2 regions of the Nocardia arseniciresistens genome follow, and region 2 is predicted to be linked to the other one. Evidence: predicted binding sites of a transcription regulator. Region 2 holds the regulator's gene; the other holds the start of a gene.
The links. Region 2 encodes HspR, which represses chaperone genes until heat shock. Its sites were predicted from a motif close to ANNTGAGTNNNNNNNACTCANNT; they were not measured.
Positions count from the first base shown of each region.

Region 1: the regulator HspR is predicted to act here: its motif matches at 11,792-11,814, upstream of lon (endopeptidase La).

Region 1 is NZ_JBKORD010000015.1:112,736-127,546, reverse strand. Features, by position in the region: gene ACLMAJ_RS26585 (helix-turn-helix domain-containing protein) at 1-353, opposite strand, end outside; gene ACLMAJ_RS26580 (hypothetical protein) at 793-1,080, shown strand; gene ACLMAJ_RS26575 (hypothetical protein) at 1,080-1,286, shown strand; gene ACLMAJ_RS26570 (DNA-3-methyladenine glycosylase family protein) at 1,395-2,342, opposite strand; gene ACLMAJ_RS26565 (ABC transporter ATP-binding protein) at 2,651-4,501, shown strand; gene ACLMAJ_RS26560 (TetR/AcrR family transcriptional regulator) at 4,505-5,236, opposite strand; gene ACLMAJ_RS26555 (MFS transporter) at 5,362-6,906, shown strand; gene ACLMAJ_RS26550 (oxidoreductase) at 6,982-7,977, opposite strand; gene ACLMAJ_RS26545 (DNA polymerase IV) at 8,050-9,120, opposite strand; gene lon (endopeptidase La) at 9,332-11,713, opposite strand; gene ACLMAJ_RS26535 (hypothetical protein) at 12,194-12,511, shown strand; gene ACLMAJ_RS26530 (DUF445 domain-containing protein) at 13,162-14,517, shown strand; gene ACLMAJ_RS26525 (TIGR03084 family metal-binding protein) at 14,618-14,811, shown strand, end outside.
Region 2 is NZ_JBKORD010000004.1:193,382-208,192, forward strand. Features, by position in the region: gene ACLMAJ_RS08645 (ESX secretion-associated protein EspG) at 1-1, shown strand, start outside; gene ACLMAJ_RS08650 (DoxX family protein) at 383-766, shown strand; gene ACLMAJ_RS08655 (NAD(P)/FAD-dependent oxidoreductase) at 888-2,087, shown strand; gene ACLMAJ_RS08660 (RNA polymerase sigma-70 factor) at 2,365-3,261, shown strand; gene dnaK (molecular chaperone DnaK) at 3,619-5,472, shown strand; gene grpE (nucleotide exchange factor GrpE) at 5,469-6,131, shown strand; gene dnaJ (molecular chaperone DnaJ) at 6,234-7,409, shown strand; gene ACLMAJ_RS08680 (heat shock protein transcriptional repressor HspR) at 7,409-7,825, shown strand; gene ACLMAJ_RS08685 (globin domain-containing protein) at 8,355-9,524, shown strand; gene ACLMAJ_RS08690 (FAD-binding oxidoreductase) at 9,549-10,304, opposite strand; gene ACLMAJ_RS08695 (globin domain-containing protein) at 10,379-11,542, opposite strand; gene ACLMAJ_RS08700 (NADP-dependent oxidoreductase) at 11,735-12,670, opposite strand; gene clpB (ATP-dependent chaperone ClpB) at 12,988-14,811, shown strand, end outside.

The sequences.
Region 1 (14,811 bases), on a different contig from region 2:
GCCTCCAAACCGACATAGACATCGAAGTTTTCGGGGATCAGGTCGCCATAGGCATGCCACCAGCTCTTGACCGCCGCCTGCTGGGCGAGCCCCTTGAGACCGTCGGCGAGCTCGTCCGGTATGCCGTAAATGCGGCACAGCTCTTGGATATCTATAGTGCGGATGCGGTCGGCCTGGCCTTTTTCCAAGCGCTGCAAAGTACTTGCGCCCCACTCCATGAGCTTGGACGCCCCCGCGATGGTGAGGCCCGCCTGGGTGCGCCAGTCACGGAGATATCTGCCAAGCTGACGTCTCGGCAGGGTAGACGAGGCGCTGTCGGCGGATAGTCGGTCCGATCCCGCTGACGCTCTCACGGAACTCGTGGCTCCGGTCGACGATGCTTCCGACCTTTCCGATGTTCCCGCCGAACTCGATGACGCTCTAGCCGAACTCGCTGACGCTTCTGCTGAACTCGCTGACACAGCACGCTCCGTTCTGCGCTCGGATGCTCACCCAAGGGACACCCAGGGCGACCCACAAGCTCGGTTCCCCGTGACTTTGCTTGGGCAGAGGGCTCATTCGTCCACTATGGAGAATCCTCCCCTCCCGACTGGATTTCTTGCTGGGAATTCGCCCCAAATCTTTGGATATCCACCAAGGACGTCGCCCCGACACCGCCCCAATGGTGTGCTGGAAGTGTGCCCGGAGCCGAGCAGGCCCTGTCCCCTCCAGCTGCGAAAGCTCCGGGCACACAAACTGAATCGCACTTAGGAACGAGGAGTCATGGCTGTACATGTCATAGCGTCGTCCTTGATGACCAGCGATTTGACCTCGCATAAGGCCCGCAGCGTAGGTCAGGAGAACTGGGTGGTGTCCTATCTGCCCGGGCGCACACTGACCTGCGCGCAGGCGGTGGCAGCACTGCAGGTTGCTGAAGTTGTGCCAGCCCTTCTGGATACGATCGGTGCGCTCGCCGACGAGGTCGGCCTCACCGCACTGGAGGCCGTCGGCATGGCCGTTCGGCAATCGCCATGGGATGAGCCACCCGCCCAACATCAGCGCCGACTCCGGTCCGCCGTGCTTCGGGCAGAGGTCGCGTAATGCAACAGACCAACCTGAACATGCACGTCGCCGGGCTGCTGATCTGCGGGCGCGACCCCGGCATCATGACCAACGAACAAGCCCACGCCGCAATGCAACTGCACATCGACTGCACCGTCGATCGCTGCCGAGTCCGCCGCAGAGCCCGCACCACACTCGTCGAAGCGGGCAGGTGTGTGCTGGATCAGCGGGCGCTGCCGTATTGATCGCCGACCGGCACGAACGTCCGTTAGCGATGACGCCACACTTCGCTCGTGCCCGACACCGATCGCGGGCCGTGCGGGGCGCGTCCGCCGATGCGGGGTAGTAGCGGGTCAGTGCCAGGTGTGATCGGTGAGTGGGGTGCGCGGGCCGAACTTCGGTTTGTGCGCGAGACCGCTGATCTCCAGCAGGCGAATGGCCCGATAGCGGTGCGGACGAAGCGGTTCCAGGTATTCGACCATGGCGTCGTCGTCGATGGCGTGGCCCAACAGGGTCCAGCCGACGATCGCGGCAAGATGGAAGTCGCCGACCGACAGCGCGTCCGCGTCGCCGAGGGCACGTTGGCCGATCTCGGCCGCGGTCCACACACCGATCCCCGGCACCGTCCGCAGGCGGCGGGCGGCCTCTGCCGGATCGTGGGCGGCCACCCGTTCCAGTGCGTCCGCGAGCCGGGCCGCACGGACGATCGTTTGCGAACGTTGCGGGCCGACGTTGGCGCGATGGTAGGCCCAGGACGGTATGCGGCGCCAGGTATCAGCATCCGGGGGTAGCCGGAGGTCGGCCGGCGCGGGGCCGGGCGCTGGATCACCGAACTGCCGCACCAGCTTTCGCCAAGAGGCGCGCGCGGAGACGGTGTGCACCTTTTGTTCCAGGACCGCGGGGACCAGCGCCTCGAAGACAAGGCCGGTGCGCAGCATGCGCAGACCGGGAAATCGGCGGTGCGCCTCGGCGAGCTTCGGATGTTCGGGAACGAATTCCGACAGGTCCTCGTCCAGGCACAGCATGCCGTCGAGGCGATCGAGGAACTCCTGGGCGCCCGCACCCCACGCGTGTGCCCGCACCGAGCAAGCGTCCGACTGGACGAGTCGGTAGGTGACCGGGCCGGTCGGCATCCGCGACGCGTGCCAGTGCGCGCCGTCGATACTCACCTGATGACACGGGTCGCCGCGCCCCCGCGACAGCGGAGCGAGGGTGGGCGCGAGGTCGATGGGCCGGCCGGCGGAAACCAGTCGAGTCGACCCGTCTCGGCTCACACCCGGCTCGACCAACTGTTTGCGCACCCGTTCATTGTGCGCGGCGTGACCTCGCGTCGCCTCGCCGGTGTCGAATTACCGCGCTAGCCGTGAATGGCGCGGCGGGTGCGCGAAAACCTCACTCGTCGAGCAGGAACTGCACCAGGTGTCGGCTTTGTCGGTCGGCGAATGAGCACAGGTACAGCGGTTTCGCTGAGCGCGGAACAGGAGGCTATGCGGCGCAATGGCTTGCTCTGAACCTTTGTTGAGGTCTTAGTGTCGGTGGCCAGAGGTTTGATGGGTGGGGAGCGAGAGGAAGTTACGACGTGAGTATCGAGTCGGTGGCCTACAGCCAGATGTATCGGCGAATGAACGCGCCCCAGGAGGAGCGGCCGTTTCGGCTGGCCACTGCCAAGCGGATCCTGCGGTTCGCCGCGCCACATCGGCGAAGGATCAGTGCGTTCCTGCTGTTCAGCGTGGTTTCCGCGCTGCTTGCCGTGGCGACGCCGGTATTGGCGGGGCGGGTGGTGAATGACATTGTCGGCGGATCCGCACCGCGCGTCGTGGTCACCCTCGCGCTGGCGATCGGCGCGATTGCCGTGTTCGACGCCGCGCTCGGCGTGGTCGTTCGGTGGCTGTCCTCACGGATCGGTGAGGGTCTGATTCTCGATCTGCGCACCACGGTGTTCGATCACGTGCAGAAGATGCCGGTGGCGTTCTTCACCAGGACACGGACCGGCGCGCTGGTCAGTCGGCTCAATAGCGATGTGATCGGGGCCCAGCGGGCGTTCAGCGACACCCTGTCGGGCGTGGTGACCAATCTGGTGACGCTGGCGCTCACTCTCGCGGTCATGGTGCGGATCTCCTGGCAGATCACCTTGCTCGCGCTGGTGCTACTGCCGGTGTTCGTGATTCCGGCACGTCGAATGGGCAATCGGCTCGCCGGGCTGCAACGCGAGGCCGCGGGTCACAACGCGGCCATGAGCACGCAGATGACCGAGCGGTTCTCCGCGCCGGGCGCGACCCTGGTGAAGCTGTTCGGCCGCCCGGAACAGGAGTCCGACGAGTTCGCGCTGCGGGCCCGCCGAGTGCGCGATATCGGCGTGCGCACCGCGATGCTGCAAACCGTGTTCGTCACCTCGCTGACGCTGGTTTCGGCGCTCGCGCTCGCGCTGGTCTACGGACTCGGCGGCTGGTACGCGCTGCGTGGGCAGCTGGACGCGGGCGCGGTTGTCTCGCTCTCGCTGCTGCTGACCAGGCTCTACAGCCCACTGACCGCACTGGCGAGCGCCCGGATGGAAATCATGGCGGCGCTGGTGAGTTTCGAGCGGGTCTTCGAGGTGCTCGATCTGAAGCCACTGATCGAGGACGCGCCCGACGCGGTCGCGGTGCCCGATGGCCCGGTCGCGGTGGAGCTGGACAACGTCACCTTCGGCTACCCCTCGGCTGACAAGGTGTCGCTGGCCTCACTGGAAGATGTCGCGACGCTGGACAGTCGTGGCGGTGTCGAGGTGCTGCACAATGTGTCGCTGCGAGCCGAGCCCGGTCAACTCGTCGCACTGGTCGGCAGTTCGGGCGCGGGTAAATCCACTATCGCGCAGCTTGTTTCCCGGCTCTACGACGTGGACGGCGGAGCGGTGCGGTTGAACGGCACCGACGTGCGGGATCTGACCACGACCTCGATCCGCGAGACGGTCGGCCTCGTCACCCAGGATGGACATCTGTTCCACGACACCGTCCGCGCCAACCTGCTGCTCGCGCGGCCGGCGGCCACCGAGGCCGAGCTGTGGGACGCCCTGGAGCGGGCCAGGTTACGCATGCTGGTCGAGTCGCTACAGGATGGACTCGACACCGTGGTCGGTGAACGCGGCTACCGCCTCTCCGGCGGCGAACGCCAGCGGCTCACCATCGCACGACTGCTGCTCAAGCAGCCGCGCGTGGTGATCCTCGACGAGGCGACCGCCTCGCTGGACTCGACCTCGGAAGCCGCTGTCCAGGAGGCGCTTTCCGAAGCACTCCAGGGGCGGACCGCCCTGGTGATCGCACACCGGCTATCCACTATTCGCGCCGCCGACCAGATCCTGGTGCTGGAGGACGGCCGAATCGTGGAGCGCGGCACGCACACTCAGCTGCTCGCCGCCGATGGGCGCTACGCCGAGCTGTACCGCACCCAGTTCGCGGAAGATCCCGTCACCGCCGCCGCATGACCCTCAGCGCTCGCGCCGCGACTCCAGCCCCTCCATGATCCGATCGAGCCCGTATCGGAACTGGCGGTCGCGCGCGATCGCCGGGTCCTGATCCCAGACGCCTCGCACATCCGCCTGCCGCAATCTCGGGTAGTCATGGGCGGCCTGTTCGGCGGCGGGCCGCAGGTTGGCGATCAGTTCCGATTCGGTCTGTCCGCTGCGGGCCAGCAAGGTCAGCCACGCGGCCTCGCTGATCCCGATGCCGATGACGTAGCTGATGAGAGCGCCGATCGCGTCGCTGCTTTCAACTGGGGCGAAGCCGCCGACCTCGAACAGCGCGAGCATGCGGTCGTTGAGCCGCATGACATTCGGGCCGAGGTAGGACAGGCCGACCTGACCGAGAGTCGAGGCCATCCACGGGTGCCGCAGGATCATGGCCCGGTGGCTTGCCGCGCACTGCTCGGCGGCCGCGCGCCACTGCGCCGGGTCATTGATCTCCGGCACCCGGATCTCGCCGTATACCTCGTCGACGACCAATTCGATGAGTTCGTCGCGGTTGGCCACATGCCGGTATAGCGAGGTGGCGCCCGCATTGAGGCGGGCACCGAGTTGCCGCATGCTCAGTGCCTCCATCCCCTCGGCATCCAATAGCGCGACAGCCTCCGCCACGATCTGCTCTCTGGTCAGCGCGGGCTGTTCCCTGCCGCGTCGCGGCCTTGTCCAGACCGATCCGACCGGCTGCTTCTCGACGGGCACGTCGTCTCCTTTCGACGCCGTCAGCATAGCGCACAACGTTCTCTATTGCGAACGCTCAAGTTCTATGCGTACAGTGTTCGCAACTCGAGAACATTGTTCGCATCGCCGGTGAGAGAGAGTTTCCGATGGACACGAATGAAGCGCGCAACCCGCGGCGCTGGTGGATTCTGATCGTGCTGTGCCTGAGCACGCTGGTTCTGATCATCGACAACTTCGTGCTCGCCGTCGCGGTGCCGTCGCTGACCGAGGATCTGAACGCGAGCGCCCAGGACATCCAATGGATCCTCGACTCCTACATCCTGGTCTTCGCGGGCACGCTGCTCACTGCGGGCAGCCTGGCCGACCGGTTCGGCAGGCGCAGGGTGATGGTCATCGGACTCGCCCTTTTCGGGCTTGCCTCCGTGGTGGCAACGCTGGCCGCCAACCCCGCCGAGCTGATTGCCGCGCGCGCCGTAATGGGCATCGGCGGCGCATTGGTGTTGCCGAGCACGCTGTCGATCCTGATCACCGTGTTCGACGACGCGGAGCGGCGCAAGGCCATGAGCGCATGGAGCGCCGCCTCGGTGCTCGGACTCGTCGGCGGGCCCGTCCTGGGTGGCGTGCTGATCGCGCACTTCTGGTGGGGCGCGGCGTTTTTGATCAACATCCCGGTCGCCGCCATTGCCGTCGTCGCCGCGCTGGTACTGATGCCGGAATCAAAGGGACCGTGGACCGAGCCCGATGTACCCGGCGCGCTGCTGTCCGCGATCGGCATGACCGCGCTTGTCTGGACCATCATCGAATTCCCCACCGGCGGTTTCGATCACATCGGCACGCTGGCAACTTCGGCCATCGCCATCATCAGCCTGGTCTCATTCGTCGTCTGGGAAAAGCGCGTCGAGCATCCGATGGTGCCGCTGCGACTGTTCCGCGACCGCGACTTCGCCGGTGGCAGCCTCTCGCTGACTCTTGTTCAGGTCGCCAATGGCGGTCTGCTGCTTGTGCTGACCCAGTACCTGCAATTCGTGCTCGGCTACTCACCGACCAAGGCCGGACTTGCCTTCATCCCGATGCTGTTCGCCTCCATCACGTTCAACGGCATCGGCGCGAGCCTCGGCGGTAAGGTCGGCAATCGCACCCTCGCGGTGACCGGCATGCTGACCAGCACCGTCGGTCTCGGGCTGCTGGCCAACCTGTCGGCCGATAGCGACTTCAGCACACTGGCCACCGCGCTGGTCGTACTCGGCGCAGGCGCCGGGCTCGCGCAGCCCGCCGCCATCTCCGCGCTGATGGGAGCGGTGCCCGCCGAACAGGCAGGCGTCGGCTCCGCACTGAACGACACCATCCAGCAGGCGGGCGCCGCGCTCGGCATCGCCGTCCTCGGCAGCGTCCTGTCCAGCACCTTCACCGCTGCCATGCCGGAGTCCGCTCCGGAAACCGCTCGTCGATCCATCGGCGACGCACTCGCGGTGGCCGCCGGCACCGGCGACAGCGCGCTGGTCACCACGGCCCGCGACGCCTTCGCCACCGCCATGTCGGCCAGCTTCATCGCCGGCGGCGCCGGTGTCCTCGCCGCAGCAGTGCTGGCCCTGTTCGTCATGCGCAACGGCAAATCCGCCCCGGAACCCGAGACCGAGGAAACAGACCCTGTCGCGGAAAACCTCTGTGTCGATCGGGCAAACACCAAGTAGCCCAGCCGAATACACCGAGGCCCGGCTCGATCGGAATCCCCGATCGGGCCGGGCTTCGGTGATCGAGTCCAGTGATCAGAATTCGCCCGCGACCCCGAAGACCGTGCGGCCGGAGTGGGTGCCGCCCTGGATGGAGCGCAGCACCCTTTCGGCTTCGATGATGGGGGCGAAGTGCTCGATCGTCGAAAGATGCCGGGGGCGAAGTTCGTTGCCGAGGCGCGTCCAGAGGGCACGGCGCTTTTCGATCGGGACGTAGGCGGAGTCGATGCCGAGAAGGTCGACACCGCGCAGGATGAAGGGCATGACCGTGGTGGGGAGACCGGCGCCGCCGGTGAGGCCGCTGACAGCTACCGCACCGCCGTAGCCGGTCGCACTGAGAATGTAGGCGAGGGACTTACCGCCGACGCTGTCGACCGCACCAGCCCACCTGGCCTTGGCCAGCGGGCGCGGTTTTGCGTCCGGGTCCTCCGGCAGCCTGCCGATCACCTCGTTGGCGCCCAGTTCGGCCAATAGGTCGGCGGCGTCGGTCTTGCCGGTGGAGGCGATCACCTCGAAACCGAGACCGGACAGGATATCGATGGCAACGCTGCCGACACCGCCGGTGGCACCGGTGACAAGCACCGCGCCGGTCTCCGGAGTGAGCTCGCGATCGAGCAGGCCCTGCACGCTCAATGCCGCGGTGAAACCGGCGGTGCCGAGCGCGGCGGCGTCGCGTGGGCTCAGGCCGTCGAGCCTGACCACCCAGTCGGCGGGCACCCTGGCGTACTCGGCGAAACCACCGTGGTGTGAGACGCCGATGTCGTAGCCGTGCGCCACCACCAGATCGCCGGGCGCGAAGCTGTCGTCCTCGGAGGAGACGACCTCACCGGTGAGGTCGATACCGGGGATGATCGGGTATTTCCGGACCACGCCACCGCCCGGGGTGATCGCGAGCCCGTCCTTGAAGTTGGCGCTCGAGTAGTGCACCTTGATCGTCACATCGCCAGGTCCGAGGAAATCCTCGTTGACCAGCCGGCGCTCCAGCGCGATCCCGCTGTCCGATTCTTGTGCAACCATCGCCCAGAACTCCATGCCGACGAGCATACGAGCGTCCACACGCGGCGGGCCGGAACTCGCGGTCGAACCGAGGGTCGCGGCAGCCGTTCATTCCGGGACGAGTTCGAGACGGACCCCGAGCAGACGGATAGGGCGGTCGAGATCGAAGCGATCGATGATGCGCAGCGCGGTCGCCACGATCCCGGCGATATCGGCGGTCGGCTCAGGGAGTTTCTCCTGTTTGCTGCGCGTGTAGAAGGTTTTGGTGCGGACAGTGACCGAGACCCTGGCACTGATTCGTCCCGCCTCGGCCATCTCTTCGGCCACCTCGGTGGCCAAGCGCGCGACCTGAGCGCGGATTTCTTCCGGATCGGTGAGGTCGTGCGGGAATGTCTCGGACTTGCTGCGGCCCACCGGCACTCGTGGCTCGGTCGTCACATCGGCATCGCCTTTACCGTGTCCGAGCACCCAGAGGTACGGGCCGGTGTTGGGACCGAACTCGGCGGCAAGGCGATGACGGTCCGACGCCATCAGGTCGGCGACCGTCTCGATGCCGAGCTCGGCCATCCTGGCGGCGATCCGACTTCCGATGCCCCACAGGGCATTTGTCGGTCGATGCGCCATCACCTCGGTCCAGTTCGCCGCGGTGAGCCGGAAGACGCCCCCCGCCGCGCCCTCGCCTTCGGCCGGTTCCGCCGACGATTTTCCGGTGGATTTGGCGAAGCCGGTGGCGAGTTTGGCGGTCAGCTTGTTGTCACCGATTCCGACGCAACAGGTGAGATCCAGTTCGGCTATGGCACTGCGGATCTCGCGTGCGAGGTGCTCGGGGTCATCGGTGTCGGCGGCGAGAAACGCCTCGTCCCAGCCCCACACCTCGACCCGCCCAGGAAATGTCCGCAGCAGCGACATCACCTCGTCGGAGGCCTCTTCATAGGTGGCCATATCCAGCGGCAGGAAGACCCCTTCCGGACATTTCCGTTGCGCGCTGCGCAGCGCCATCCCGGCACGGATGCCGAACGCGCGAGCCGGGTAGGACGCGCAGGTCACCACCTTGCGTGGTTCGGTCGGGTCGCCGTTGCCGCCGACGATGACCGGCAGACCACGCAGCTCCGGGCGGCGACGGAACTCCACCGCCGCTTGGAACTGATCGAGATCGACGTGCAACAGCCATCTGGCCATATGTCCGTCATACCGCACCGCACCGACAACCAGCCGGTATTCCGCCCAGACCATTGCGCGGCTCGGAAAACAGAACTGAATTCGGCCCGGCCACCCTGGGTGCGCGAGAGCGACAGCAATCGCGAATTCATGGCGAATGTGGCCCGCTGATGGCGGACCAACCCGAAGCCAAGGGCCGTGCACGTTCAGCGTGCACGGCCCCTTCGATCTATCAGGCGGAAGCCGCGAAGGCCATGCCTCCCAGCGCTGGCTCGGCGACCGGTTCGATGGCGTAGGCCAGGATCTCGGCCACGTCGGCGACGGGGCGGACATCCAGGGCGGCAAGCACATCCGCCGGAACGTCGTCCAGATCCGGCTCGTTGCGTGCCGGAATGAACACCGTCTTCAATCCGGCGCGCTGCGCGGCGAGCAGTTTCTGCTTCACGCCGCCGATCGGCAGCACCCGGCCGTTCAGCGTGACCTCACCGGTCATGCCGACATCCGCGCGGACCTGCCGGTCCAGCGCCAGCGACACCAATGCGGTGACCATCGTGACGCCCGCGGAAGGACCGTCCTTCGGCACCGCGCCCGCGGGGAAGTGCACGTGGATATTCCGATCGAGCACCGACGGTTCGATGCCGATCTCTTCCAGGTGCGAGCGCACGTAGGTGAGGGCGATCTGCGCCGACTCCTTCATGACGTCGCCGAGCTGACCGGTCAGGGTGAGTGACCGCTCGCCCTCCGCGCCATTGGCCTCGATGTAGAGGACGTCGCCGCCGAGACCGGTTACCGCGAGGCCGGTCGCGACGCCGGGCACCGCGGTGCGTTCCACCGAGTCGGGGGTGAAGCGCGGGCGGCCGAGGTACTCCTTCAGATCACCCAAGTCGATCGTCAGTTCATCCTGAGCGGACCCCGCGCCGTCGGGCCGCACCAGTGCGTCGTAACCGAGTTCGGCGCCATAACCCAGATCGGTCGGCACCGATTCGCCCGCATCCGAGTCCTTTGCCACCTCGGCAAGTCGAGTCGCCGCCTTGCGCAATGCCTTGGCGACCAGCCGTTCCATCTGCCGCACACCGGCTTCCCTGGTGTAGTTCGCGGCGATCTCACGCAGTGCCGCATCGGTGATGGTCACCTCGTCGGTGGTCAGCGCGTTGCGTTCCAGCTGCCGTGGCACCAGGAAGTCGCGGGCGATGCCGACCTTGTCGTCCTCGGTGTAGCCGTCGACGGTGATCAGCTCCATCCGGTCCAGCAGCGGGCCGGGGATGGTCTCCATGACGTTGGCCGTCGCGATGAACAGCACGTCGGACAGGTCGAGATCCAGATCGAGGTAGTGGTCGCGGAAGGTGTGGTTCTGCGCCGGATCGAGCACCTCGAGCAGCGCGGCCGCCGGATCGCCACGGAAGTCGGAGCCGACCTTGTCGATCTCGTCCAGCAGGACGACGGGATTCATCGATCCCGCCTCCTTCATCGCACGGACGATGCGGCCGGGCAGCGCGCCGACGTAGGTGCGCCGGTGGCCACGGATCTCGGCCTCGTCGCGCACGCCGCCGAGGGCGACGCGAACGAACTTGCGGCCCATGGCACGTGCCACGGACTCACCGAGCGAGGTCTTGCCGACACCGGGCGGGCCGACCAGTGCGAGGACCGCACCGGAGCCGCGTCCACCGACGACCTCCAGGCCACGCGAGGCCCGCCGCGAACGCACGGCCAGGTACTCGACCATGCGATCCTTCACCTCGTCCAGGCCGTGGTGATCGGCGTCCAGCACCGCGCGAGCGGCCGAAACGTCGGTGCTGTCGGTGGTTTTCACCGTCCATGGCAGCTCGAGCACGGTGTCGAGCCAGGTCCGGATCCAGCCGGTTTCCGGGCTCTGATCGCTGGCCCGCTCCAGCCTGCCGACCTCGCGCAGCGCCTCCGCGCGCACGTCGTCGGGCAGATCGGCCTGCTCGACCCTGGTCCGGTAGTCGTCCGCGCCATCGGGCTCGTCCTCGCCGAGTTCCTTGCGAATAGCGTTGAGCTGCTGGCGCAGCAGGAACTCGCGCTGACTCTTCTCCAGACCCTCGCGCACGTCGTCACTGATCTTCTCGGTGACCTCGGCCTCTGCGATGTGGTCCTTGGTCCACTCGATCAGCGTGGTAAGACGCGCTGCGACATCGGGGGTTTCGAGCAGTTCACGCTTCTGGTCGTTGCTCAGGTACGGAGCGTAGCCCGCGGTGTCGGCGATGGCCGACGGCTCGGCGAGCTGATTGACCGCGTCGATGATCTGCCACGCCTCGCGACGCTGTAGTACCGAGACGACCAGCTTCTTGTATTCGGCGGCGAGCTCTTTGGTGCGCCCATCGGCGGCAGGGGTGTCGACCGGCTCCGCCTCGACCCACAGCGCCGCGCCGGGCCCGGTCACTCCGTGGCCGATCTTCGCGCGCCGTTCGGCCTTCAGTACCGCGGCCGGAGCACCGCCGCGCATCCGTCCCACCTGTTCGATGGTGGCGACGACGCCGTAGGAGGCATAGCCCTCGGTCAGTCGCGGCGCGAGCAGCACCGCTTCGGTCTTCGCCGCCCGCGCGGCGTCGATGGCGGCCTGTGCCGATTCGTCCAGTTCGATGGGCACGACCATGCCCGGCAGCACGATCGGGTCGGTCAGGAACAGGACCGGCAGGTTCTGTGGTGTAGTCACGTGTTCGACCCTTCCAAAAGTTGAGCGATGCTCAGTCAACCCCGCCAGTTCTACGTTTGTTCCTGCCTGCCCCCGACGTTCGCTCCTGGCGAATTGCGGGTTCTCATGCACAACCACTGACCGGCCCGGTTCGACCTGATGGTGAATACGCCCGCCCCGACGAAATCGCCGGGACCGGAGGCCCGAACGGGCAGCAGGAACCGCACGAGCCGGGCCCGGACACCTCCGGCAGACTGCGACCGGTGATCATCCAGCCTGCCAGCCGGTGACATCTATATAGGCCGTGAGCCTCGGCCCCACCGCCGTCGACTTTGCGTTCGTCCCGAAACCGCTGGTGCACAACGCGTCTCATAACCAAGGTTCGAGACGGGAACCTGGGCGAAGCGATACGGGTAAGTGCGCAACCGAAACCCTCTGTGCGTGACATACCCCACAATGGCCGCACGCCAACAGCAGCGAAAACAACTGGTGTCATCCGTCGTCCGGCAGCGTGTTAACGGAACGATCGCGCTCGGCGATTTACCTATTGATCGGCAATTTGTCGGCACACGGCTATGGAGGCTTCGGATGCTTGTCAATTTTCTGAATCGGTTGCTCGATACCGTGGGCGACGAGGGGCATCCGCCTGCTGAGGCGACGGGTTTGAAGACCGTTGCAGATGACGACAAGATGGACGCGCTCCGAAGGGACGTGGAGCACCAAAGGTATGTACTGACCAGGTTGCTCCTCATGAAATAGGGAAGCCCAGCTGGCACTGTCGGTATTGCGCGCAGCACTGTCCCGTTGCGCGGAGCAAATGCGGTTCTCAGCAACCGATGTCGAAATAGCATCGCGGCGAGAACGTATCTAAAACTCTGAGCTAGTTATCTGAATCGCCCCGACTTTCCGGGCCATTCGACGCGCGTTTCGAATATTCGCGGTCGAGTTGTTCGAGCATTCTGCTCCAAAAGATGAATAAGCGGTCTATCCATGCCGGATCGGCGCGTAGGCGTCGACGAGGTCGGCCTCCTCCGCGGTGTCGAATGCGGCGAGGTCGATCTCGAAACACGGCCGTACCTCAGCCAACAGTCGAAGGACTCCGGGCAGAGTCGCGCGGCATCAACCGAACTCGACGGACTCACCGGGCGGCCGCCGAGTTGCAACCTGGCGGCTACTTGGGCGCGACTACTAGGTACTCCAAATCCGAAGACACTGCGGACCGCCGTTCGTGAGGACCTCTGGGCCGCCCTGACTCTGTGCCACGGATCTACCGAATCGGCGACCAGGTGCGCCATATCCAGATACCGGTCGACGCCGGGATCAGACCCGCGTTGACACCCCGGCGGAGCCAATGAGAATGTTGGGGCCTTGCTATGTCACTACCCGGTCAGCGCTAGGGGGACCCCGCGATGTCAGTGATCGCCTCCGGTGTATTCATCGACTGGGAAAATCTCACAGGGCAGTCCAAGTTCACCGTCGATCTGATTACCTTTCCCATTTTCAGCGCATTGGCAGGCTGGCTCACAAACTGGACCGGCGTCCTGATGTTGTTCTGGCCGATCATTTTTCGCGGTATCCGGATCCCGGGCCTGCACGTGTTGTATCCGTACTTCCCGCGCCGGGTCCAGGTGCTTCCGACGTTCTCGGGAGACGGGCGCAGGCTCGGATTTCAGGGGTTCATTCCGGCGCGCGCGGAAAAAATGGCCAGTATCTGTGTCGACAAGGCGTTGATGCGGATCGGCAGCCCGAAGGATTTCATCCATGAACTGGATTTGGACGGAATCGCCGACTACATCGCGATACTCGCGAGCAAACAGGTGCAACCGCTGGTCGACGAGCTGATGACCCGGGAGAACCCGGAGCTGTGGCGCAATATGCCGCGCGCGATGAGACAGCTCGTCTACCAGCGGGTGGACCGCGAACTGCCGGCGCTGTGCAGGCGTTCGTTCGAATCGCTCGGCGACAATGTCGATCAGCTCATCGATATCAAGAGTTTTGTCATTCGGTACTTACAGGAAAATCCCACCATCCTGAAGGACCTGACCACCACCATCGCCGCACCCGAGCTGAAGTTCATGGTCAGGGTCGGCCTGCTCGGCGGGCCATTCGGCCTGCTGCTCGCGCTGTATCTGCACGCGCACGAACACATTCCGGTGCTCGGCTGGGTGCCCGGCTGGGTGATCGTGTTGCTCGCGGGCGCCGCGATCGGTGTCATCGTCAATGTCATCGCGGTGAAGATGGTGTTCGAGCCCGGCGATCCGCAACCGCGCTACAAGTACCTGTGGCGGCAGGCGCTGCTGGCCAAGCGACAGCCGCAGGCGGCCACCGACCTCGCACACATCCTGGCCTACCAGGTGCTGACGCTGCCGAACCTGTCAAAGGAACTGCTAGAGGGCCCCAACGGCGACAAGACCCGTCAACTGCTCGAGCGGTTGATCGCCGACGAGATCCATCGCCAACTCGGCCCGACCACCTCGCTGGTGCGTGCGGCCTTCGGACGCCGCCAGTTCGACAACCTCAAGGTCGGCGCGGTCGGCGCCGCGGTGGGCCTCGCGCCGAGCCTGGTCGAGGACGAGCAGTTCACACTCGAGCAGGCGAAGAAGATCGACGAATTCGCCGCGCGCAAACTCCAGACCCTCACACCGGGTGAGTTCATGGAGATGTTCTACGCCTCGGTCGAGCAGGACGCCTGGCTGCTCTACCTGCACGGCGCACTGCTCGGCCTGGTCGTCGGCGCCACCCACATGCTCCTTTTCGGCTGGTAGGACCAAATACAAGCACGCGTGCTTGCATTTTTCGGAACCCGCTGCGATGCTGAGGCGCAAAGGTGCACAGAGCGGTGTGCCCGCGACCGCAAGGAAACAGATGGCTGACCTCGACGCGCTGCTCGGTGACTTCGTCGCGGAATGCGCGGACCTGGAAAACATGGTCGCGCCGCTGACGCCGGAAGCCTGGTCCACGCCCACACCCGCGGCGGGCTGGGACATCTCCCATCAGATCGGCCATCTGACCTGGACCGATGAGATAGCCATCGTCGCAGCCACCGATGCGGCCGGATT
Region 2 (14,811 bases):
GGTGAGGTCGGATGATCACCGGATGGACGCTTCTCGCACGAATTGCAGTGTTGTGACGCCACTTTCGGTGCAGTAGCAGGCAGGCGCGCGAGCGCATCCTCGAGGACTTCGAGACCTCCGACTTCGCGCCGACGACCCAACGCCCCGCGCGGCATCGTCGCGAACCATGGCGGCAACAGTGGCCTGCCATGAAAGCGCGTACTCGCCGCGCATCGCCGGAGGATCGGCTCTGACTGTGCTGCGTACCCCCGTAGCCCCAGCTCCGATCGCGCGAACTCCCCATACCAAGCCACCTCCCATGGAGTGACCTGGCTCACGTGCTGTCACAACAATCGATACCCCGGTGTCTTGAGGCCAACATCCAGAAATAAAGGAGAACCTCGTGAACCTCGCACTGTGGATCGTCACCGGACTGCTAGCCGTAGTCGCTCTGGCCGGCGGCATCACCAAAACGTTCGTGCCCAAGAAAAAGCTGGCCGAGGCCAACGGCGGGGAATGGACCGCAGACGTCAGCGTCGGTTTCGTCAAGACGCTCGGAGTTCTCGAACTCCTTGCCGCAGTTGGCCTGATCCTGCCTGCCGTGCTCGACATCGCCCCGGTGATGGTGCCGGTGACGGCCGTTTGCTGGATCTTGCTCATGGTCGGTGCGATGACCACCCATTTCCGCCATGGCGAATTCAAGTTGGTGGTGCTGAACCTGGCCTATCTCGCCATGGCCGTCTTCGTGGCCGTGGGGCGATTCGGCCCCGAGTCCTTCTCCTCCTGACCGATGACCACGAAGGTCCCGACGGTGCCCGCACCTGTCGAGTGACCTGGCTCACCCGCTGTCACAACGATCGATGACGCGGTGTCTTAAGACCGACCACCTTGAAACGAAGGAGAACACCATGACTGTGAACACCGAAGTTGTCGTCATCGGCGGCGGATACGCCGGTGTCATGGCGGCCAATCGCCTCACACAGCGCGAGGACGTGACAGTGACCCTGATCAACCCGCGCTCGACCTTCGTCGAGCGGATCCGCCTGCACCAATTGGTCGGCGGGTCCGATGACGCGGTCGTCGACTACCGCGACGTCCTGGCCGAGCGGATCCGGCTGGTGGTCGACACCGTGACACAGATCAACGCGTCCGAGCGCAGCCTGACATTGGCGACAGGCGGCACGGTCGGCTACGACTATCTGGTGTACGCGGTGGGCAGTGGCACCGCCGACCCGCAGGTGCCAGGAGCGGCCGAGTTCGCCTACCCGATCGCCAGCCTGGAAGAGGCGAAGCGGCTGCGGCCGGTCCTCGACGCCGCTCCCGCCACGGCCGTGGTGACTGTTGTCGGAGCCGGACCTGCCGGTATCGAAACCGCCGCCGAACTGGCGGAGCAGGGCCGCACCGTGACCCTGGTTTGTGGCGAGGTCCTCGGCCCGTACCTGCACCCTCGGGGTCGACGCGCGGTTGCCAAGCGGTTGGCCGAACTCGGGGTGACCGTGCTCGATGGCCCCGAGGCGAAGGTGACGGCGGTGACACCAGATACGGTCCAGCTCAGTGGCGGCCACCAGTTGCGCAGCACGGTGACGATATGGACCGCCGGATTCGGCGTGCCCGACCTGGCCGTCCGCAGCGGGCTGCGCACCGACGCCTTGGGCCGCCTGCTCACCGACGAGACGTTGACCAGCGTGGACGACGTGCGCGTTGTCGCGGCAGGTGATTCGGTGGCACCGTCGGACCTGCCGTTCCGGATGGGCTGCCAGGCCGCGGTTCAGCTCGGCCCGCAGGCCGCCGAGACAGTGCTCAGCCGGATCGCGGGTGCGCAGCCCGCGCCCGTCAGCGTGGGGTTCGCCGGGCAGTGCATCAGCCTCGGTCGTCGCGGCGGAGTCTTCCAGTTCTCCGCCAAGAACGACACCGCGAACAAGTTCTACCTCGGCGGCCGTCCGGGCGCGAAGCTCAAGGAGTTCGTGTGCAAGAGCACCGTCTGGCAGCTGGGGTACGAGGCGCGCAAGCCCGGTGTGCGCACGTGGTGGTCCAAGGATGCCAAGCGTCAGCAGCTGCTGGCGGCCAAGCGCGGCGACGCACTGGCCACTGCTGAACAGGCAGTCTGAGCACGCATCCGTGGCCGATTCGGCTCAGTATCAACGGTTCTGGACCGCATGTCGTGTAGCGGCCTCCGCAATGCGGGCACCGCCGCACGACATGCGGTCCATTCATCAACCGATCGTCGGTGGCTCGGGTGTCACAACCTGGTGCCGGATGGTGTCCTACTCTCGATCGCACCGAACAGGTAGGTCGGATCGAACGCCTACCGCCGAAAAAGGACATCGCTGTGGACGCACGCATAGAGGCCGACCAGGGTCGGCCGCGAAGGAACGGGGTCGAGCTATGAGCGACCACGCCACCACCCCGGCGACCGAGTCTTTCGTCGCCCACCGCAATCTGCTCTTCACCGTCGCCTACGAGATGCTCGGATCGGCGGCCGACGCCGAGGACGTCCTCCAGGAAACCTGGCTGCGATGGGTGAAGGTCGACCTGGAAGAGGTGCTCGACCAGCGCGCCTACCTGGTCCGGATCACGACCCGGCAGTCGCTCAACCGGCTGCGCACCATGAAGCGCCGCAAAGAGTCCTACGTCGGCCCCTGGCTGCCCGAGCCGCTGCTCACCGCCCCGGACGTGGCCGAGGACGTCGAGCTCGCCGAGAGTATGTCGATGGCGCTGATGCTCGTCCTCGAGACGTTGTCGCCGACCGAGCGCGCCGTCTTCGTACTGCGCGAGGTCTTCGATCTCGGCTACGACGAGATCGCGGCCGCCGTCGACAAGACCCCCGCCGCCGTCCGCCAGATCGCGCACCGCGCCCGCCAGCATGTCGATGCCCGCCGCCCACGCTCGGTGGTCTCCCTGAGCGACACCCGGGCTGCGCTGGAGTCCTTCCAGAGCGCGCTCGAAACCGGGAACCTACAGGGCCTGCTCGACGTGCTCGCACCGGAAGTCGTCCTGATGGGCGACGGCGGCGGAATCAAGCATGCCTCGCGGCGGCCGATCACCGGCGCCGACAAGGTCAGCCGCCTCCTCATCGCAGGCACCGGCAAGGTCGACGCCGCGATCACCATTGAACTCACTGTCGTCAACGGCAACCCGGCACTGCTCCTACGCCTGGACGGCGAGATCGACGGCATCATGGCGGCGCGTGTCGAAGACGCACGCATCACCGGCCTCTACTACGTCCGCAACCCGGAGAAGCTGACCCGCGTCGAATCCGAGACCTCGCTCACCTTGCGATGAATACCGATTCGCGTTGGTCACAACTGGCGAACATTTCTGGCTGACGACGACGCGGCTGGCGAGAATGGCGGGCGGCGGTCCTCGGGTCGGGTTCGGGAATAGATCGCCGAGGGCCTCTGTTGAGCCGTTCGATAGTTGTTGAGTGCGTTCGGCTCAAGTTTGAGTTGACTCCCGGTCACAATCGGGTGCAAGATTGAGCCGACCGCGCTCAGCGTAGGGACTGCTTGCAGGTTCCTCGAAAAGGTCAGCGTAGGGATTGCTTGCAGGTCCCTCGAAAAGATCAGCGTAGGGATTGCTTGCCGGGCGACGTTCGCCCAGCACCGAACACAAATAGTTACGTCAACTAGGAGGAAAACCATGGCTCGTGCGGTCGGAATCGACCTCGGGACCACGAACTCGGTCGTCGCCGTTCTCGAAGGCGGAGAGCCGGTCGTCGTCGCCAACTCGGAAGGATCGCGCACCACCCCGTCGGTCGTCGCCTTCGCGAAGAACGGCGAGGTACTGGTCGGCCAGCCTGCGAAGAACCAGGCCGTCACCAACGTCGACCGCACCATCCGCTCGGTGAAGCGCCACATCGGCACCGACTGGAATGTGGAGATCGACGGCAAGAAGTACACGCCGCAGGAAATCAGCGCGCGCACGCTGATGAAGCTCAAGCGCGATGCCGAGGCGTACCTGGGTGAGGAGATCACCGACGCGGTGATCACCGTTCCCGCGTACTTCGAGGACGCGCAGCGTCAGGCAACCAAGGAAGCCGGCCAGATCGCCGGCCTCAACGTGCTGCGCATCGTCAACGAGCCCACCGCCGCCGCGCTCGCGTACGGCCTGGACAAGGGCGACAAAGAACAGACCATCCTGGTCTTCGACCTCGGTGGCGGCACCTTCGACGTCTCGTTGCTGGAAATCGGCGAGGGCGTAGTCGAGGTCCGCGCGACCTCCGGCGACAACCACCTCGGTGGTGACGACTGGGACGAGCGCGTCGTGTCCTGGCTGGTCGACAAGTTCAAGGCCAGTGCGGGCATCGACCTGACCAAGGACAAGATGGCGCTGCAGCGGCTGCGTGAGGCCGCGGAGAAGGCCAAGATCGAGCTGAGCTCCTCGCAGAGCACCTCGATCAACCTGCCGTACATCACCGTCGACGCGGACAAGAACCCGCTGTTCCTCGACGAGCAGCTGACCCGCGCCGAGTTCCAGAAGATCACCGCGGACCTGCTGGACCGCACCCGTGCGCCGTTCCAGTCCGTGATCAAGGACGCGGGCATCAACGTCGCCGATATCGACCACGTCGTGCTCGTCGGTGGCTCCACCCGTATGCCCGCCGTTTCGGAGCTGGTCAAGGAACTGACCGGTGGGCGTGAGCCCAACAAGGGCGTCAACCCGGACGAGGTCGTCGCCGTCGGCGCCGCCTTGCAGGCCGGTGTGCTCAAGGGTGAGGTCAAGGACGTCCTGCTGCTCGATGTCACCCCGCTGTCGCTGGGTATCGAGACCAAGGGTGGCGTGATGACCAAGCTCATCGAGCGCAACACCACCATCCCGACCAAGCGCTCGGAGACCTTCACCACCGCTGATGACAATCAGCCCTCGGTGCAGATCCAGGTGTTCCAGGGTGAGCGCGAGATCGCCTCGCACAACAAGCTGCTCGGCTCCTTCGAGCTGACCGGCCTGCCGCCCGCCCCGCGTGGCGTGCCGCAGATCGAGGTCACCTTCGACATCGATGCCAACGGCATCGTGCACGTGACCGCGAAGGACAAGGGCACCGGCAAGGAAAACAAGATCAAGATCCAGGACGGCTCCGGCCTGTCCAAGGAAGAGATCGACCGGATGGTCAAGGACGCCGAGGCGCACGCCGCCGAGGACAAGGCCCGCCGCGAGGAGGCCGAGACCCGCAACCAGGCCGAGTCTCTGGTGCACCAGACCGAGAAGTTCATCAAGGACAACGAGGACAAGGTCCCCGACGACATCAAGTCCAAGGTCGAAGAGGCCATCGCCGAGGCGAACACGGCGCTCGCCGGCACCGATATCGCCGCGGTGAAGGAGGCCGTCGAGAAGCTGGCGACCGAGTCGCAGGCGCTTGGCCAGGCCATCTACGAGGCGTCGGCGGCGGAGTCCGCGACCAACGGCAATGGCAATGGACCCTCCAACTCGGCCGCCGACGACGAGGTCGTGGATGCCGAGGTCGTGGACGAGCCGGTCGACACGGAGAAGAAGTGACACAGGGAAATTCGGACGAGCGCAATTCGGAACAGGACCCCTCCGGTTTGGTAAACAACATCGTCGATCCGGAGACCGGCGAGATTCGGGATCCGGCCGCGGCAACCGCGGCCGGGCCCGACTCGGGCAACGGTGTCGAGGCCGCGCTCGGATCTGATGAGGGGGCCGCGGTCATGGCCGACGCCATCAGCAACGAGCTGGCCGAGCGCACCGCCGACCTACAGCGTTTGACCGCGGAATACGCCAACTACCGGCGTCGGGTCGAGCGCGACCGCAAGGCGACCATCGATGCGGCCAAGGCCGCGGTGGTCACCGAATTGCTCGGCGTGCTCGACGATCTCGACCGCGCACGCGCGCACGGCGATCTCGATACCGGACCGCTCAAGGCGGTCGCGGACAAGCTGGCCGACGCGCTGCGCAAGCAGGGACTGGAGGAATTCGGTTCGGAGGGTGAGCCTTTCGATCCGACCCTGCACGAGGCCGTACAGCACGAGGGATCCGGACACGACCCGGTGATCGGTGTGATCATGCGCAAGGGTTACCGCTTCGGCGAGCGGGTGCTTCGGCACGCGATGGTCGGGGTAACCGACGGTGTGTCCGATCTACCGGTGAACGAAGCATCGAATGCTGGTTCTGATGCCGGCACAACCAAACAATAAGGCCGCGGCGCGGGCGACGGCCCCGGAGGCGGTAGCGCAGCGTGACCACGGAGGGCCCCGGGAGCGCCGCAAGACGAGCACTGCGAGAGGAGGAGATGCCCGGTGAGTCAACGGGAGTGGATCGAGAAGGACTTCTACAAGGAGCTGGGCGTTTCCTCCAGCGCCTCTCAAGACGAGATCAAGAAGGCGTATCGCAAGCTCGCTCGTGACCTGCATCCGGATGCCAATCCCGGTGACACCAAGGCCGAGGAGCGGTTCAAGACCGTCAGCGAGGCGCATGCCGTGCTGTCGGATACCGCCAAGCGCAAGGAGTACGACGAAACGCGAAAGCTTTTCGCCGGCGGCGGCGCGTATGGCAGGGGCGGCGGGTTCACCCCCGGCGCGGGCCCGGGCGGTGGCTTCTCCCAGGACTTCAACATCGGCGACATCTTCGGCCAGGCCAATGCGGGCGACGGTGGCCTCGGTGATCTCCTCGGTGGGCTGTTCAACCGGGGCGGCACTCGGACAACGGGCCGCCCGCGTCGTGGCGCCGATGTGGAAACCGAGACGACTCTCGGCTTCCGCGAGGCCGCGCAGGGTGTCACCGTTCCGCTGCGGATGACGAGTCCGTCACCGTGTACGACGTGTCACGGCAGCGGGGCCAAGCCGGGCACAAGTCCCCGAGTGTGCCCTATCTGCAATGGAAACGGCGTCATCAGCCGCAACCAGGGTGCGTTCGGATTCAGTGAACCGTGCGACGAGTGCCGTGGCACCGGCTCGATCATCGACGACCCGTGCGTCGACTGCCATGGCAGCGGCATCCAGAACCGGACCCGCACCATCACGGTGCGGATCCCGCCGGGAGTCAGTGACGGACAGAAGATTCGGCTGGCCGGGCAGGGCGAGGCGGGGCTGCGTGGTGCGCCTTCGGGCGACCTGTTCGTCACCGTGCATGTCAGCCAGGACAAGGTCTTCGGCCGCAATGGCGACGACCTGACCCTGGTACTTCCGGTCAGTTACAGCGAATTGGTGTTGGGCACAACGGTTTCGGTGCCAACGCTGGAAGGTCGCGTCGGGGTCAAGGTGCCGCCGGGCACCGCGGACGGCCGCATCCTGCGGGTGCGTGGTCGTGGCGTTCCGAAGCGCGGTGCCGCGGGCGGAGCCGGTGACCTGCTTGTCACCGTCAAGGTCGCGGTGCCACAGAAGCTGGATGACGATGCCTCCGAGGCGCTGCGGCGTTACGCGGAGGCGGAGAAGTCCAGCGGATTCGATCCACGTGCGGGATGGGCAGGTGCGTGATGTCCGGTGATCCGAAGAACGCGTCGGGTGGGCCCAATAACCAGGGGCGCACCGAGGCTCAGGTCTTCATGATCTCGGTGGCGGCACAATTGGCGGGCATGCACGCGCAGACACTGCGCACTTATGACCGGCTGGGATTGGTGACGCCACAACGGACTTCGGGTGGCGGCAGACGCTATTCGGCCAGGGACGTCGAGCTGCTTCGCGAGGTGCAGCGGCTGTCTCAGGACGAGGGCGTGAATCTGGCCGGCATCAAGCGCATCATCGAACTCACCAACCAGGTGGCGCAGTTGCGGCAGCACGTCGCCGAGTTGGCATCCGAGGTGGAGCGGCTGCGTGCGGGCTATCGCCCGGATCTTTCGCCGCCGCAACGCAGTACCGCATTGGTGGTGTGGCAGCCCCGGCATCGGCGCTGACACCTGCTGGCAACCATCGGGCCCCGATGTTTCGGTTCATCACGAGTGAGCCGAAGCTCGGGGCCCGATGTCGTTGAGTCACAAGGGTAGCCGGAGGTATGCCGGACCTTTCGATATGCGTGGACGGCTGCCGCGCGACTGATCACCGAATTGTCCTGCGGTTTCGGGCCGATCGCCGAGGCGCCGGGTGCGAAAAGGTAGCTGGAGCGAGGTAACCGGCAACATTTCGGAGTTGCCACGTGATCGCTCGGACGGCTGTATCGGAATGGGCCTTGCAAAACGTGTCGTGCAAATTCGGTAAGTTTGTGACTGATTTCACCCAATCAATCGATCCTGCAGTTGGTTTCTGCGGCGTTTCGCGTTTCGCATCCTCGTTTTGGGGGAATAGATCGCGTGATGTTCAGACGGAGGATTCCGTTGCTGGCAAACCTCACCTACACTCGATGACGACGGCTGCTGTCGAGTGTCCCGCAGCATCTCACTCGCCGGCTCGGTTTGTGTACGAGTGCGAAATGGGGTTGTGACACAGATGGATTCGCGGACTGTCGCTTTGATCAGAACGACGTTCAAGGCGGTTGCTGCGGAAGAAGGGGGGCCTGCCAGACTGGCCAGTTCGTTTTACGCGATCCTGTTCACCGACTATCCGCAAGCCCGCGATTTCTTCCCGGCGGCAATGGATGCTCAGCGTGACCGATTGGTCAAAGCTATTTCCTACGCACTCGACCGGCTCGAGGAGCCGAACAAGCTGCTCCCCTTTCTGGCCCAGCTCGGCCGCGATCACCGCAAATACGGTGTGCAGCCTGAGCATTACGTCGCGGTGGCCACCTCGCTGAAGACCGCAATGCGGATCTTCGCGGGCAGCGAGATGTGGACCGATGAGGTAGAGCGGGCCTGGAGCGAAGGCCTGACCATCATCGGCGAAGCCATGATCGGCGCGGCGGAAAAGGAGGTCACACCCGCCACGTGGACCGGGACGGTGGTCGAGCGCCGTGACCTGCTGCGCAACCTGACCGTGGTGCGGCTGCAATTGGATCAGCCGATGCAGTTCGCCGCTGGCCAGTACATCAGCGTGCAGATTCCATCCCGGCCGCGGATGTGGCGCTACCTGTCGCCCGCGGTGCCCGCGAATACCAACGGGGAGATCGAATTCCACATCCGTAGCGTGCTCGGCGGTTGGGTCAGCCCGGCCATGGTGGGCCAGACGATCGTCGGTGACCAGTGGCTACTCGGTTCGCCATTGGGCGGGCTCGGCATCCCGCGCAACACCAAACGCAAAATGTTGATGGTCGGCTGTGGCACCGGCAATGCCCCACTGCGCGCCCAACTCATGGCTATGGCACAGCGGCGAGTCAATCCACGAGTGCACCTGTTCGTCGGGGGTCACCATCCCTGCGACCTCTACGATCTGGAGACGCTCAGCGCCCTGGCCGTGGCCAATAAGTGGCTCACCGTGACACCGGTGACCGAGAGTGACGAAAACCCCTGGTGGTACCTGGAATCCGGCGAAACGGAACGCAACTGGGACGGCCTCGAGGCGCGGGTGACCGGGCAGATCGGCAAGGTCGTCGCCAGTTACGGGTCATGGACCGACCGCGACGTGCAGATCGTCGGGTCGCCATCCATGGTGCAGACGACCAAGTTCCGCCTGATGGCCGCGGGCACTCAGGCCAAGAACATCCGCCACGACCCGTTGTTCTGACGGGCCTCCGCTGCTGCGACAGGCTCAGAATCCTTCGAATTGGATTCTTGCCGAGGGTGTTCCAGTCTTGACGAGCCGTTCCACCGTCGCGCGGGTCATCGCCGGAGAGCCGCATACCAAGACCTGATGGTTGGTGAACGCGCCGTGCGAGCCGACCACATCGGCGAGAGTGCCGTAGAGCATCTCCTCGGGCGGAAAGCCGATATCGACGCGGGATTGTTCGTACCACTCGTCGACCCAGCCGGGATCGTCCGGGGTTTCCACCACCGGAACGACAGTGAGCCATGGTAATTCGCGTGTCAGCAGGAAGAGCATGTCCGAGGCGTAAAGGTCGCGTGGGGAACCGCCGCCGATGAACAGATAGGTGGGTGGGGGGTCTTCGTGCCTGGCCAGGTCGAGGATCTGGGCCCGTAGCGGGGCGAGGCCGGTGCCGCCCGCGATCATCACCACCTCGTCGCCGTCCGGGTCGACAGCGAAAGTGCCTGCGGGGGCGCGCAGTTGCCATTCGTCGCCCGGCGCGGTGTCGGCGACGATGGAGCCGCTGCACCAGCCGCCGGGGATGGACCGCACATGGAACTCCAGTTTGCCGTCCAGCGAAGGCGGCAATGCGGGGGAGAACCTGCGTCGCATGCCCGGCTGCTGCGGAACCCGCACCTCGACGGACTGGCCCGCGGTGAACGGCACGAATTCACCGATCAGTCGGATCACCGCGAGGTCGTGGCGCAACCGATGGTGTCCGACGACGGTCGCTCGCCATTCGGGTGCGTTGTCATTGGGCATGGTGCGGTTATCGGGCGTGCGGTTATCGGGCGCAGCGCCGTTGCCGTGCAAGTCCCCCAACGGAGCCTCCTCATTCACACAGGGTCGGAGCTGATGTTCTGCTCCGGGGTGCCCACCGCGATCAGCGCGCGGCGGGTGTCGGCGATCATCCGCGCCGATCCGGCGATCTGGATCTGCCGGTCCGCCCACGCACCAAAGCTGGCGACCACAGCACCGAGATTACCGATCAGCGTGCGGTGCATGCCGTAGGGCGGATCCGCGGGCGGATGCGGGTACCAGTACGGGTTGGTCTTCTGTTCGCAGACCGGGACGATCGTCAGCCACGGATTGCTCTGCGAGAGCTGCCACATGTTCTCCACGTCGTACAGGTCGCAGGGGTAGCGGCCGCCGATGAAGAAGTGCACGCGCGGGTTGATCCCGCGCTGGCCCATTTCGATGAGCTGCGCGCGCAGCGGTGCGATGCCGGTGCCGGCGCCGATCAGCAGCACATCGCGACCGGCGTCGCGGTCGACGTGCAGTCCGCCGAGCGGGCTCGCGACCAACCACTTCTCGCCGACCCTTGTTTCGTTGACGATCGCGGGGCTCACCCAGCCGCCGCGAATCTTGCGGATGTGGAATTCGATCTCGCCGTAGGGATTTGCCGGAATCGCGGGCGAGAGGTAGCGCCACATCTTCGGTCGCTGCGGCACCACGATCGGCACGTACTGCCCGGCCTGGTACGGGATCGGGCTGTCGGTCTGCAACCGCACGATCGCCAAGTCCTCGAGCACCCGGCGATGGCCGACGACCGTCGCCTCCCAGAACGGGCGCGACTTGTCGGAATTGGCGCCGATGGCCATGGACGCGGAGATCAGGATGGTGATGTCGCGCCAGCCCTCCTCGAGCGCTCGATTCCAGCCGCCGTTGTTGTAGTTGTATGCGCGAAATGCGGCAAGAAGTGCGCGGCCCGCGGCATCGTAATGTCCGGGCAGTACGCCGTACTTGCGATGGTCGCGAGCCAGCTGCTCGAGAAACTTCTGCGCCCGCCCCCAGTCCTCCAGGTGGTCGAGCACGTACTGGATGGCCGTGACCAGCCGTTTCGCCTGCATATCCATCGCAGGCGGAAACAGCTCGCGTAATTGAGGGTTTTCCGCAAAGAGGTGACCATAAAACGCACTGATCAACCGCTCGGTTCCGCTCGGTGACTCGATCACCGAACGGAAGTTGGCGCGGACCAGCGCAGCCGAACGCGCATCCACGACGTGGAGCTTCCTTTCCCTCTGATTGCTACCGAGGACATACCCGTAACCGGCGGTCCTCCGCCGTCAAGTATCCCCGAAAATCCCGTGGTCGTGTTGGTATGGTCCATCACGGCTCGGCCTACGGTAATGGGTGGGCAAACGCCGAGCACCTCGGGCCTGTCGCACGGGTTGTAGCAGAGGAATGCCCGCCTATATCGCCAGCACGGTTTTGCCGCGTGCGCCGGCTGCGCCGATGACCGACGCCGCCTCGGCCAGCGGTACCGTCACGGCGATCGGCACCACCACATCGCCCTCGGCCACCCGTCGCAGCAGTCGGCTCAATTCCGGTGCGCCGCCTGAGGATTCGATATTGCCGCCCTTGATGCCGCGCACTCGTAGCGCTGCCTCGTCCGCGGCACCGATGGTGGAATAGACGGTGCCGCCGTCGCGGACGAGCCCGGTCAGTTCGGCGAGCGTCTCGGGCGGGCTCACCACGTCGAACAGCACGTCGACGCCGTCGGGATGGGCGGCAGCGACCTGCGCGCCGACCGGGCCCCTGGTGTAGTCCACGGTTTCGGCCGCACCGAGGCGGGTCATCTGATCGGCGGCGTCGCCGCGCGCGGTCGCGATGACGTGTGCGCCGGCCATGTTCGCCAGTTGCACAAGGAACGAGCCGACGCCGCCGGTGGCGCCGATCACCAGCACCGTCTGGCCCGGTTCGATCTTGGTGGCGTCCACCATGTCCTGCGCGGTGACGCCCGCGGTCGGTAGCGCCGCGGCAGCGCCGGTCGGCACGCCGTCCGGGATCCGCGCTAGCGCGCCGGTCTCCGGCAGCACGGCGTATTCGGCGAAGCTGCCGTGGCCCGCGGGGGAGGTGAGGAATTTGCCGACAACGCGATCGCCGACCGCGAAGCGGCTTGTGCCCGGCCCGACAGCGGACACGATGCCCGCGCCGTCGACCCCGAGGATCATCGGAAAGTCGTGCGGCATCTTCCCGTCCAGGAATCCGGTGGCCATCCGTTGGTCGAACGGATTGACCCCGGCCGCCTCCAACTGCACGCGAACCATGCCCGCGCCGGTTTCGGGTACCGGCACGTCGGCCAACTCGGGCGTGGCTCCGAAATTCCGTACGACAATCGCGCGCATCCGTTCGCTCCTTGATATTGGGGAGAAGAGTGACGCAGGTATTGGGGACAAGTGACGCAGGTATCGGGGACAAGTAACGCATCGAACGGCGATGGCCGTCGTAGGTGTATCCATACACCACCGACGTCGTGATTCATCGCATTCACCGATGTCGCGGCGTAGCGTTTGTCCGGATGTAGGGTTATAGAGTTGAGCGGAACAGACTCAACCTTTCCGACGTTGAACGGTTGGGTACGGCATCGGGCCGCACGACATACCGCGCCGGCAGGCTGCGGGGCAGGCGGTGCCGTGGAAATCGACAAGTAGGAAAGGTGACCGTGGACTCGTTCAATCCCACCACCAAGACCCAGGCCGCGCTGACCGCCGCGCTGCAAGCGGCCTCCGCCGCGGGCAACCCCGACATTCGTCCCGCGCACTTGCTGGTGGCGTTGCTGGATCAAACCGACGGCATCGCCGCCCCCTTGCTCGAGGCCGTTGCGGTCGAGCCCGCGACCATTCGTCGCGACGCACAGGACATCGTCGATCGGCTGCCGAGGGCAACCGGCGCCACGACCACTCCGCAACTCGGCCGCGAGGCGCTGGCTGCCATCACCGCCGCCCAGCACCTGGCCACCGAGCTGGGCGATGAATACGTCTCCACCGAGCACGTCCTGGTCGGGCTGGCCAGCGGCGACTCGGACGTGACGATGCTGCTCACCAAATACGGTGCGACCGCCGACGCGCTGCGAGAGGCGTTCACCAAGGTGCGCGGTAGCGCGAGGGTCACCAGTCCGGACCCGGAGGGTAGCTACCAGGCGCTGGAGAAGTACTCCACCGACCTCACCGAGGCGGCCCGCGCGGGCAAACTCGACCCGGTGATCGGCCGTGACACCGAAATCCGCCGCGTCGTACAGGTTTTGAGCCGCCGCACCAAGAACAATCCGGTGCTCATCGGTGAACCCGGCGTCGGCAAGACCGCGATCGTCGAGGGCCTCGCCCAGCGCATCATCGCCGGTGACGTGCCGGAGTCGTTGCGCGGCAAGTCCGTTGTCTCGCTCGACCTCGGCGCGATGGTCGCCGGTGCGAAGTATCGCGGCGAGTTCGAGGAGCGGCTCAAGGCCGTGCTCGAGGACATCAAAAACAGTGCGGGACAGATCATCACGTTCATCGATGAGCTGCACACCATTGTCGGCGCGGGTGCCACCGGTGAATCCGCGATGGACGCGGGCAACATGATCAAGCCCATGCTCGCGCGCGGTGAGCTGCGCCTCGTCGGCGCGACCACCCTGGACGAATACCGCAAGCACATCGAAAAAGACGCCGCGCTCGAGCGGCGCTTCCAACAGGTGCTCGTCGGTGAGCCGTCGGTGGAGGACACCATCGGCATCCTGCGCGGCATCAAGGAGCGCTACGAGGTGCACCACGGTGTGCGCATCACCGACTCCGCGCTGGTCGCCGCCGCGACCTTGAGCGATCGATACATCACCTCTCGTTTCCTGCCGGACAAGGCGATCGACCTCATCGACGAGTCGGCCTCGCGGCTGCGTATGGAAATCGACTCCCGCCCTGTCGAAATCGACGAGGTCGAGCGTGCGGTGCGACGACTCGAGATCGAGGAAGTCGCGCTGAGCAAGGAAACCGACGCCGCCTCCAAACAGCGTCTGGAGAAATTGCGTCAGGAGCTCGCCGACGATCGCGAGAAGCTCAACCAGCTGACGACACGTTGGCAGAACGAGAAGAGCGCGATCGACCAGGTCCGGGTACTCAAGGAGCAACTGGAAACCTTGCGCGGTGAGTCCGAGCGCGCCGAGCGCGACGGTGACCTCGGCAAGGCCGCCGAGCTGCGCTACGGGCGGATCCCGGCGCTGGAGAAGGAGCTCGCCGCGGCCGAAAAGACCTCCGCGGTAGCCGGTGACGGCGAGGTGATGCTCAAAGAAGAGGTCGGTCCCGACGATATCGCCGAGGTGGTGGGTGCCTGGACCGGCATTCCGGTCGGCAGGCTGATGGAGGGTGAAACCCAGAAACTGCTCCGGATGGAGGACGAGCTCGGCAGGCGCGTCGTCGGCCAGCCCGAGGCGGTGCAGGCGGTGTCCGACGCGGTGCGCCGTGCGCGGGCGGGCGTCGCCGATCCGAACCGCCCGACCGGCTCGTTCCTGTTCGTC